2 regions of the uncultured Intestinibacter sp. genome follow, and region 1 is predicted to be linked to the other one. Evidence: riboswitches for the same ligand, from Rfam matches in the RefSeq annotation. Region 1 holds a riboswitch; the other holds the start of a gene.
The links. A riboswitch is a leader RNA that binds a small molecule or an ion and turns the genes downstream of it on or off. The one in region 1 is predicted to bind cobalamin.
Positions count from the first base shown of each region.

Region 2: linked by a shared signal. The riboswitch ahead of RDX53_RS03375 (NCS2 family permease) and the one ahead of RDX53_RS03185 (energy-coupling factor ABC transporter permease) in region 1 are both predicted to bind cobalamin.

Region 1 covers NZ_CABQXJ010000009.1:45,826-51,675, forward strand. The annotation lists gene RDX53_RS03180 (nitric oxide reductase activation-like protein) at 1-1,786, shown strand, start outside; cobalamin riboswitch at 2,034-2,213, shown strand; gene RDX53_RS03185 (energy-coupling factor ABC transporter permease) at 2,455-3,144, shown strand; gene RDX53_RS03190 (energy-coupling factor ABC transporter substrate-binding protein) at 3,144-3,464, shown strand; gene cbiQ (cobalt ECF transporter T component CbiQ) at 3,528-4,226, shown strand; gene RDX53_RS03200 (energy-coupling factor ABC transporter ATP-binding protein) at 4,219-5,034, shown strand; gene RDX53_RS03205 (2-oxo acid dehydrogenase subunit E2) at 5,197-5,631, shown strand; gene RDX53_RS03210 (hypothetical protein) at 5,686-5,850, shown strand, end outside.
Region 2 covers NZ_CABQXJ010000010.1:29,429-35,278, reverse strand. The annotation lists gene RDX53_RS03390 (DUF3267 domain-containing protein) at 1-205, shown strand, start outside; gene RDX53_RS03385 (cupin domain-containing protein) at 269-607, shown strand; gene glgB (1,4-alpha-glucan branching enzyme) at 690-2,771, opposite strand; cobalamin riboswitch at 2,952-3,150, shown strand; gene RDX53_RS03375 (NCS2 family permease) at 3,501-4,841, shown strand; gene purE (5-(carboxyamino)imidazole ribonucleotide mutase) at 5,458-5,850, shown strand, end outside.

The DNA.
Region 1 (5,850 bases):
AAATAGTTTAAAATGGATATTTAATGAATATGAGTTTGATAATAGGGTTAATAATTTAGCTTGGACAGTCGCAGGAAAGTATGATGAAGATATTGATATATCAGAAAAAGATTATACTTCAAAAGATGCATCTATGTATTATGCGATAATTGCAGGCGCAATGAGAAAATATATAGATTGGGAGACTGTTAAGAAATACTTAGTTAATAGAATGAAATCTGGATATAACAAAGACATCTTATGTACAATTATTCAAATAGTATTAAATGATATTGTAGAGAAAAAAGTTATAGAAGAAAGACCAGGAGTAATTGATATTAGAAATAAAGCGTATGATGACATCTTAAAAAGTTATTCCAAAATACATAAAGAAGATATTTTAAAATTATTAAAATATACATATGTCCTTCAACGAATGGATAGACATCCAGTTATGGATAGATTAGTTAGAAAAATACTTAGAGAAATTAATAATATTGATGTACATGGAGATATAATGGAAATCTTGAAAAAGGTAGATGAAATATATCTCACATATTTTCAATATATACTAGATAGCCAAAATCAAAATGTAGAATTTGTAGAAGATAATATAAAAAATGTAGAAGTAGATTTTGATACATTTGCAGATTTTATGTTAGAAGAATTATATGATGACCAAGAGGTAGAAAATGTTGAAACAGAGATTAATAACTTTACTGGCGGTATGTTGGTAGATGGTTTAGGCGACGAAAAAGAAGATATAAATTTAGAATCTACACCACATAGAGTATTATATGTAAATGAAGAAATGCTAAATAAGATATATAAAAGAGTAGAATACTATTATGGAAAATCATACTTAAATGAAGGCGATAGAAGAAAAATAGAATCTAGAAATTGTAGAAATGTTCATGAAGGATGCAGACTTCATTTTACTGATGGAGTTTTGAGATCACATTGTGAAAATGCGTTCCAATTAAAATATGTAACTAGACAAAAGGATAATAACTTATTTGAATTTCAATATAAAATGAAGGTATATAGAAGACAAATAAATAAGCTTAGAGAATGTTTTTCTAGATTATTAATAGAAGAAAGTTCGTCTGATAGACTTTATTCTGATTGCGGAACAATATATGCAAATAAAGCGTGGAGAATAGGACGAAGTAGTAATAACAAGATATTTTATAAAGATGTAGACAATGGAAAAGGAAGATATGTTATAGATATACTACTCGATTCAAGTGGTTCACAAACATCAAAACAATTTATGGTTGCGATACAAGCATATATATTATCTGCTGCACTTACACTCGCTGGGATTCCAAACAGAGTTATGGGGTTTCAAAGTTTTCTTGATTATACAATATTAAAACGATTTAGGGATTATAACGATAATGTCAGAAAGTGTGAGGATATATTTGAATATTACTGTTCTGGAAATAATCGAGATGGTCTTGCGATAAAAGCAACTTGTGATGGACTATTAGAAAGAGAAGAAGAAAATAAAATTTTAATTGTACTTAGTGACGGTAAACCAAACGATGTAAAAATAGGTAAAGACAGTTCAAGAAGTATAAGAGGAGAAATGTCTTATAAAGGTATAGTAGGAATTAAAGATACTGCTATGGAAGTTAGAAAAGCTAGAAAAAGAGGAATAATGGTATTAGGAGTTTTTACAGGAAAAGAAATTGACCTAGAGGCAGAAAAGAAAATCTATGGAAAAGACTTTATTTATATAAAAGATATACAGAGATTTTCAGATATTGTATCTACCTATTTGAAAAAGGTAATAATTAACTAGATAACTAAACGGAATTAATAAATTAAAAAAGACTTTATAAGCTATATCAAAAATATAAAATCGTAATTAGAATTAAAAAACAACATATTATATAGTTAAACTTACATAATCATATAATTACAATGTAATATTAATTTAAAATATAAAAAGATTATAGACTATAACAAATTGGAATTGTGAAAACCATCACATTTTGTCTGTTTATGCTATACTTTAAATATATTCTCAAGATGGAATATGTTGGTATTAAAATTAAAATTTTTTAGGTTCTACATTAGATTAATAGGGAAAGAGGTGTAAATCCTCTACAGCCCCCGCTACTGTAATGTTGACGATTCCCTCAGTTACCACTGTGATCTAAAATCATGGGAAGGGAGGGATAGAATGAGACTAAGTCAGGAAACCTGCCTAATAAATAAAAGAATTTCTCCGGGGTTGGAGATAATATCTTAATTAAGGAATAATTTTTAAACTTATTTAAGGATATTGCCTAACTCAGAGTAGTTAGGTTTTTTATTTTTAGAATTATTATTTAAATAATGGGAGTTATAGACAAAATTTATTATCATAAATAAGATATTATCAGTTCTTAATACACAACATTTTCAAATATATTATTTTTAAGGGGTAGGTAAATGAGATTACAAAAGACTAATGTGAAATGGTGTATGTTAGCAGCATTTATGCTAGTATTAGCTCCGACAGTTTCAGGCGCTATGCATATTATGGAAGGATTCTTACCAGTAAAATGGGCAGTAATTTGGTATGTACTATTTATACCATTCTTTGTTGTAGGTTTAAAAAATATAACAAAAGTAGTAAAAGAACATCCAAAGAAAAAATTATTGCTAGCTTTATGTGGTGCATTTGTATTTGTGCTTTCAGCATTAAAAATACCTTCTGTAACAGGAAGTTGCTCACATCCAACAGGGGTAGGACTAGCATCAATATTATTTGGACCTAGCGTAACAGTTGTATTAGGAACAATAGTGTTATTATTCCAAGCGTTATTATTAGCTCATGGGGGAATAACAACTTTAGGCGCAAATGCATTTTCAATGGCGATATTTGGGCCAATCATATCATATTTAATTTGGAAATTATGCAAAGATAAAATCAATAAAAATGTTGCAGTATTTTTAGCAGCATCAATAGGAGATTTAGCTACATATACTTTAACTTCATTACAATTAGGGTTAGCATTCCCTGATCCAGTTGGTGGATTTGCAGTATCTGCTATTAAATTCTTAGGAATATTCTTTATAACTCAAATTCCAATAGCAATAGCAGAAGGGTTATTAACAACTATAATCTATAACTTTATAACTGAAAATGAAGATAAGGAGGTACTAGCATAATGACAACTCATGAAACAAAATCAAAAAAAGGTAATAGTACAAAATTAAATATAATACTATTACTATTAGTATTAGCTATAATAGTAGTGCCTCAAGTAATACAAAGTGATGCAGAATTTGGTGGAGCAGATGGTGAAGCTGAAGCAGCTATCACAGAAATAAATCCAGATTATCAACCATGGTTTAGCAGTTTCTTTGAACCAGCTAGTGGAGAAATCGAAAGTTTACTATTCGCATCTCAAGCAGCACTAGGTGCTGGTATAGTTGGTTACTACATAGGAGCTACTAGAACTAAACATAAAATGAGGGAAGAAAAATAATTTATAATACATTTAGTTTAAGGTATTAGTGAATTCAAATAAATTTAGAAAGAAGATAAATTAATGATAATAGATGATTATGCTTATAAGAATAAATTATTTAAGGTTAACCCTAATATAAAATTTAGTGTAGGTATGTTATTTTTAATAATATCATTAATTAGTCCTTACAACATATTATCAGTATTGATAATATTAGGTATGAGTATTACAATAGTTGGAATTGCCAAAATAGAGGTAAAAGACTATATACATTTAATAAAAATACCATTTGCATTTTTATTAATAAGTATAATTATGATTTTAATAAACTTTTCAACTGATAAATCGATTTTACTTCATTATATAAAAGTGGGAAATTTATATATAGGTGTTTCTAATACATCTATAGACACATCTATACATTTGTTTTTCAGGGCATTGTCTTGTTTAACATGCATATATTTTATAATGTTGACAACACCTTTTAATCAACTTATATTTATATTCAAAAAATTACACTTGCCAGATGTAGTTTTAGAGATATCAATGCTTATGTATAGATTCATATTTATATTTATGGAGGAAGTATTAGATATAAGAACTTCCCAAGAACTTCGCTTTGGATATATAAATTTAAAAAATGGATACCATTCATTTGGGCTTTTAGTAAATATGTTATTCAAGCGAATGATGATAAGATATGATGAAATGAGTATAGCCTTAGATATGAAATTATTTGATGGTACATTCCATATAGTAGGGGATAGTAAAGATGTTTAAAATAAATAATTTAACATATCAATATGATAAAACAAGAAAAGCACTCGACAATGTAAGTATGGACTTTAATAAAGGTGACATTATCGGAATCATTGGATCTAATGGTTCTGGCAAATCAACTTTATTTAATAACCTTATGGGGATATTAAAATCTACAGAAGGAGAAATACTCTATAATGGAGAACAAATAAAGTATGATAAGAAAAGCTTATATAATCTAAGAAAGGAAGTTGGAATAGTATTTCAAGATCCTGAAAAGCAGATATTTTACTCAATGGTTTATGATGATATAGCTTTTGCACTTAGAAATATAGGTATGGATGAAAAAACAATAAAAGATAGAATCCATACTGCTTTAGAAGCAGTCAATGGTTTACAATTTATAGATAGACCAGTTCATAATTTGAGCTTTGGTCAAAAGAAAAGAGTTGCAATAGCATCCGTAGTAGCTATGGAAAATAAATTAGTATTATTAGATGAACCTACAGCAGGTTTGGATCCAATAAGTACTAGAGCTATTGTAGATATAATAAAAGGTCTTAATGATAGAGGTGTAAAAATCATAATATCAAGTCATGATATGAATTTAATTTATGAAATATGTGACTATGTATATGTACTGAATCAAGGAGTTTTAATAAATGAAGGTACAAGAGCTGAAGTTTTCGTAAATGAAGAAAAAATAAACGAAGCAGGACTTGAGTTACCTTGGCTTGTAAAACTTCACAAAAATATGGGATTACCTCTATTTCCAAAAGAAGAAGACCTATACAGCTTTTGGAATAAACAAGCACAGAAGACTGTATAAATGAGAACGCCCTCAACCTATTTTATGACAAAATAGTTTGAAAATAAAATAACCCTTAACCTATAATAGGTACCCCAGGATTACTCCAAAAATCTCTGGGGATTTTTTTTATACTTTTCTAGATAAGCTATACTTTGTATAACTTTAATAATGTATATAATAATGATAAAGGTATTTTCAGAAGGACTAAAATATGCTCCAAAATTAAATGCACATATATCTTATAATAAAGATACAAAAGAAGGTGAAATAAGAACTATAGAAAATATAAATGTAAATATGCCTTGGATTTTACCAAGTGGAAAAATGATGACAATAACTATATCTAATATTGGTTCAACATATAGAGAACAAAGGGGAACAATTTCAATGTTAGATATTATTCCACCACAGGTTTGTGTGATTGGATTTGTTGCAATTCAAGAAAAGCCGGGAGTATATACAAATGAACAAGGAGAAAAAACTATTGGAATTAGAAAAATACTTCCAATATGTATTGCATTTGATCACAGAGCATTAGATTTTGGAGAGGTTATACCATTTATAAAAAAACTAGATAGCATATTTGAAAATCCAGATATAATAGGCGAATTGTAATGAAAATTTAAAGTAAAAGGGGGTGTCATACTAAGAAATAGAGCGATGCCCTTTTTGTTAAAAAAAATAAATCCCAAGTTCAAAAGATCTTGGAATTTTTTGTATAATAATTGTATGGCCAAACACAATACTATACAAGTAGATTATACTATTTCAAAAAATAATTATCAATTAAAATCATTATTAAATATTGATTCTTTAATACCAAAAGATGATTCT
Region 2 (5,850 bases), on a different contig from region 1:
GACTGTGGTTTTAGGAATAATCCCAGCATTAATCTCGATATTTACAGGTTCAGTATTTTGGTTTATTATGGGCGAATTGATGATATTGTCTGGTGGTGGAGATATGACGATTTTACTGAAATTATTGAGATATAAAAGTGATAAAAAAGAAATTCTTTATATGGATCATCCATATGAGTGTGGGTTAATTGTGTTTGAGAGATAAAGTGTACTATAATATCTTTATAGCATAATTTATATGTTAATAAAAAACAGGGGGATAACAATAATGATATTAGATTTTAACAAAATCGAAGAAAAAGCATTAGCTAATTTTAAAGGTGGGGAAAAGGCGCTAAATGCAAAAATGAATGTAGATGAAAATAATAAAATATTAGGTGGAAGATTAGAACCAGGGGCATCAATAGGAGAACACACACATGAAACTAATAGTGAAATAATATTTTTTACATCTGGTAAAGGTAAAGTAATATATGATGGGAAAGAAGAAAGGGTAGAAGCTGGATTATGTCACTATTGCCCACAAGGTCATACTCATACATTGATAAATGATAGTGATGATGATTTAACTTTTTATGCTGTTATACCAGAACATCCAGCAAAATAGAAATTAACTTAGATATAAATAAGTATAAATAAAAAGAGGTTCAATAGTTTTTAGACTATTTGAACCCCTTTTTAATTAAATTTTATTCTATAACTCTATATATTTTTGCTGAGAATCCTGGTAGATGTACTGAAACTTGATAGTTTTTGCCAGCACCAGCTAATTCTTTCTTAGAAAGATGGACTGGATTTTCTAATAGAGTATATTTTACATCAACATGTGGAGTGTGAGTATTTTTACAGTGTAGATGTCCGGCATCTTGGTGCCAAAGGTCAACAGATTCTACTATTTCTGGTATTTGTTCACTTTTACCACCGTATTTTAGCCAGTCAGTATTTAAAATTAATTCAAGTTTTACTGATTCATCAAATCTAACTTCATAATTTTCGTAATCATCACAAAAAGCATTTAAGAAAATAACAATTCTCTCATCACCATAAATTCTTTCATATACATATACACATTTCTCCATATCATCAGCTTGAATCCACTTATAAGATTTATCTGAGTATTCATTTTTATATAAAAGAGGAGAATAAATGTAATAACCATTAAGATCAGATATAAATCTATGGAAAGAATCGTGAGCAGGATATTTTAATAAATCCCAGTCAAGAGGCTTTGTTTCATCCCATTCTCTAAAATGTCCAAGTTCATTACCCATAAAGTTTAATTTTTTGCCTGGGTGTGTAAACATGTAAGTATAAAGAAGTTTAGCTTGTCTAAACTTATCTTCATAAGAGCCCCACATTTTATCTAATATAGTTCTTTTTCCATGAACAACTTCATCATGTGAAAAAGGTAGAAGGAATTTTTCGTTATAAAAATACATCATAGAGAATGTTATTTGATGATATGCTTGTCTTCTTTCCCAAGGTGATTTTTGAAAATATGAAAGAGTATCATTCATCCATCCCATATCCCACTTATAATCAAAACCAAGACCACCATCTTCAACAGGTTCAGTAACTTTAGGATAATTTGTTGAATCCTCTGCAATCAACATAATATCTTTATGATTTTCTTGAAGGTGTTGGTTCATATTTTTTAAAAACTCAATACCGCCTTCATTTATACCTCTGTTAGAGTCGCCCTTCCAATAAATAAGGTTGCTTATAGCATCCATACGAAGACCATCAATGTGGTAAACTTCAATCCAAAAGTTTGCAACAGATTGAAGGAAACTTTTTACTTCGCCTCTGTAATAATTAAAGCTATGAGAGCCCCATTCAGTATATCCAGTGTCGTGACTTGGATATTCATAAAGTGCACCACCGCCAAATCTTCCTAGTGAATAAGAATCAAGCGCAAAATGAACAGGGACATAGTCCATAATTACACCTATATTTTCCCTATGGCATAAATCAATAAAAGCCATTAGATCTTCAGGTTTACCATATCTAGCAGTTGGGCTAAAGAAACCTGTTATTTGGTATCCCCATGAACAATCAGATGGATGTTCACACAAAGGAAGGATTTCTATATGAGTATAGTTATTTTCCTTTACATATTTTATAAGCTCTGGAGCTATTTCCATATAGTTAAACCATCTCTCTGTAATATCTATCGGTTGATTCAAATCGTACTCACTATTTATATAGTTTTCTAATTTTAGGTCATGCCCAAGTTGGTCCGCACTTATACTATTATCAGCTCCTACATTGGCACATTGTTTAATAACTCTTGCCCTTGAAACTTCTTCATTACTTTTATGTTTCCATGAACCGAAGTGAAGTTCATAGATGTTTAGTGGTCTATCTAAGTTTTTACTTCTGTTTTCCATCCAGTTTTGGTCGTTGAATTTATATGTACTTAAGTCCACAATTCTAGATGCATTTTTAGGTCTAAGTTCCATATAAAATGCATATGGATCAGTTTTTTCTACGCAATTACCGTACTGGTCGAATACTAAATATTTATAATACATCCCCAATTTAGCATCCTCTGAGAAGTAAGTAAATATACCACTACTTCCCATTTGTGTCATTTTCCCCTTATTTCCATCCCAATCATTGAAGTCACTTACAACTTGTACTTCTTTTGCATCGGGGGCATAAACCCTGAAAATAATTCCTTTAATACCATTCTCCCTACTAACATGAGCCCCAAAAAACTCATAAGCATCAAACATAGTTCCGCAATAAAAATCATGCATGTTTTTCATATGTTTATCATCCTTTCTAAATATATTTAGTGGGTTTTTATTTATACTTTTATTATATATAAAACCTCTTTATAAGAACAACAAAATTAAGTATAAACCAATAAAAAACTCACTCTTGTATGGTGAAAAGATTTATTGACAAATAATTCCATCTTGTGTTAGTATTTTATCATAGAAATGAATATTATTATGATATTAAGTGGTCAAATTTTATGAGAAATTTGAATAAAAGGAAATTAGGTTAGAATCCTAAGCGATCCGGTCACTGTAATCTAGGGAGCAATACTTAATATATCCATTGCATGCCATTTGTATGTGAGAAGGGAAGTAACGCGTTGATCTGTAAGCCAGGAAGCCTGCTTAATATTAATTTTATTAGGAGAGCTTCCGCGAGAGCACCACCTAAATATCATGATAACCAAGGGATTATTCTATACTTTTTTAATATAAAAGAATTTAATTTTAAGTTTATTTAAAATTTATTTTGATTGAAAGAGTATAAAATGAAATCTTTGAGTATATAAGATATTAGTGGTGTCTACTTTATTTGAAGTAGGCACTTTTTAATTTTAATAAAATTTTATAATTATAGAGAATATATTATATATATTCCTTATAGTTTAAAAATTGGACTCTCCTCAAAATTGAATAAATTTATATATTTCATTTCTAGACTATATTTATTTCTAGTTTTGATAAAAGAGGTATCAAATTATAAGGGGGAGAGATATGCAAGTTACACAGGAAAAAGTAAGTCAAAAAGGTATACTAGAGAAAGTATTTAAGTTAAGTGAGCATGGTACAAATGTCAAAACTGAGGTTATAGCTGGTTTAACTACATTTATGACGATGGCATACATACTAGCAGTAAACTCAAATATGTTAGCAGATGCTGGAATGGATGCAGGTGCAGTATTTGTTGCAACTGCATTATCAGCTACGGTTGCATGTTTTGTTATGGCGTTTTTATCAAATTATCCAATTGCTCTTGCTCCAGGGATGGGACTAAATGCATTTTTTGCATATACAGTAGTTTTACAAATGGGATATACATGGCAAATGGCATTATTGGGTGTATTTATAGAAGGAATTTTATTTATTATTTTAACTGTTACAAATTTAAGAGAACAGATAATAAATTGCATTCCAAATGATCTTAAAAATGCAGTTACAGCAGGGGTGGGATTATTTATCGCTGCTGTTGGAATGAGCAATGCGGGGCTTATAAGTACAGCAAGTGGAACATTAGCATTAGCAAATATGCATGACCCACTTGTAATATTGACAGTAGCTGGTCTAGTTATAGCAGGAATATTAGTATGTAAAAATGTAAAAGGAGCATTATTATTATCTATATTGCTTACATCATCAATTGGAATGATTACAGGTATAGTCGCTTTGCCAAGTGCAATAGTATCATTTAACATTCCATCATTAGCTCCTACTTTTATGCAGGCTTTTACAGTTCCAGTAGAGCAAATATTTAGTTTAGATATGGTGATAGTAGTATTTACTTTCTTATTTATGGATTTATTTGATACTGTAGGATTTTTAGTAGGTGTAGCTGCTAAAGGAGAATTAATCGACGAAAATGGAAAAATACCTAAAGCAAAACAAGCTATGTTGGCAGATGCAATCGGAACTACAATAGGGGCTATGCTTGGTACATCAACAGTTACATGTTTTATGGAGAGTACAGCAGGGATAAGCGAAGGTGGAAAAACAGGATTAACAACATTTACTGTTGGAATATTATTTGTATTATCTTTATTTTTAGCACCTCTATTTATAGCTATTCCATCACAAGCCACAGGAGCAGCACTTGTAATTGTAGGTGTTATGATGGCAAGTTGTTTTAAAGATATTGATTTCGATGATTATACAAATGCTATACCAGCGTTTTTAACATTTATATTAATGCCACTTACTAATAGTGTTGGTGATGGAATAATATTCGGTATAGTATCTTATACTTTATTAAAATTAGTTACTAATAAAAAAGAAGATATAAATATTTCATTAATAATATTGAGTATAATATTTATATGTAGATTTATATTCTTAAAGTAAATGACTCATAGTAAATAAAAATTATAAAAAAGTATTTAAGGGATTTGAATTATAGAGAAAAGCTGTTGCATAAATTGAGGGGATTTTATGCAACAGCTTTTTGATTCTATTTATTTTTGATTTTTAATATAATATAAAATGATTTTATTATAGTAAAAATATTTAAAAGTTTAAAAAAAATATCACAATATATCAAAAAAGATGTAAAATGTAGATATCAGATGTATTTCAAACATACCAATCTATTAGTAATTAAAAATTAAGATTGCTAAATCTCACAAAAATAAATTCAGAATATAAAATATCAAAATTATCACCAAGGGATTATAAAACTAAAAGTTTTAAGTAATAGAATTTAAAATTAAATTTTAAAATTATAACAGGCTTAATTGGAATGTTCGTAATTTTAATTGAAATTAATAATAAATCTAATTAGCATATAGTATTGTTAATAAAAAATTTAATTTATGAAAAAATACATTGATAAACTATGAATATTAATATAAAATACAAGTGTATAGTTCGTTAAAATAATTTTGAAAATTAATAAAGACTTTTTAATTTGATGAAAAATAAAAATTTATATAAGTATATTATTAATGGAGGCAAATAAATTATGAAAGTTGCAATCGTTATGGGATCTAAATCAGATTACTCTAAGTTAGAAGAAGGAATTAATTTTTTAAAAAAATATGATGTAGAAGTAATTGTAAGGATATTATCTGCACATAGAACGCCGAAAGAATTAGTTTCTTTTATAGAATCAATAGAAGATGAAGTTGATGTGATAATAGCGGCAGCAGGAAAAGCAGCTCATTTACCGGGAGTTATTGCTGCATCAACATTAATACCGGTAGTTGGATTACCAATAAAATCATCTACTATGGATGGTATGGATTCATTACTATCTATGGTTCAGATGCCAAAAGGAATACCAGTAGCTACAGTAACGATAGATTCAGGATTAAATGCAGCATTGATGGCAATGCAAATAATGAGCATAAAATAT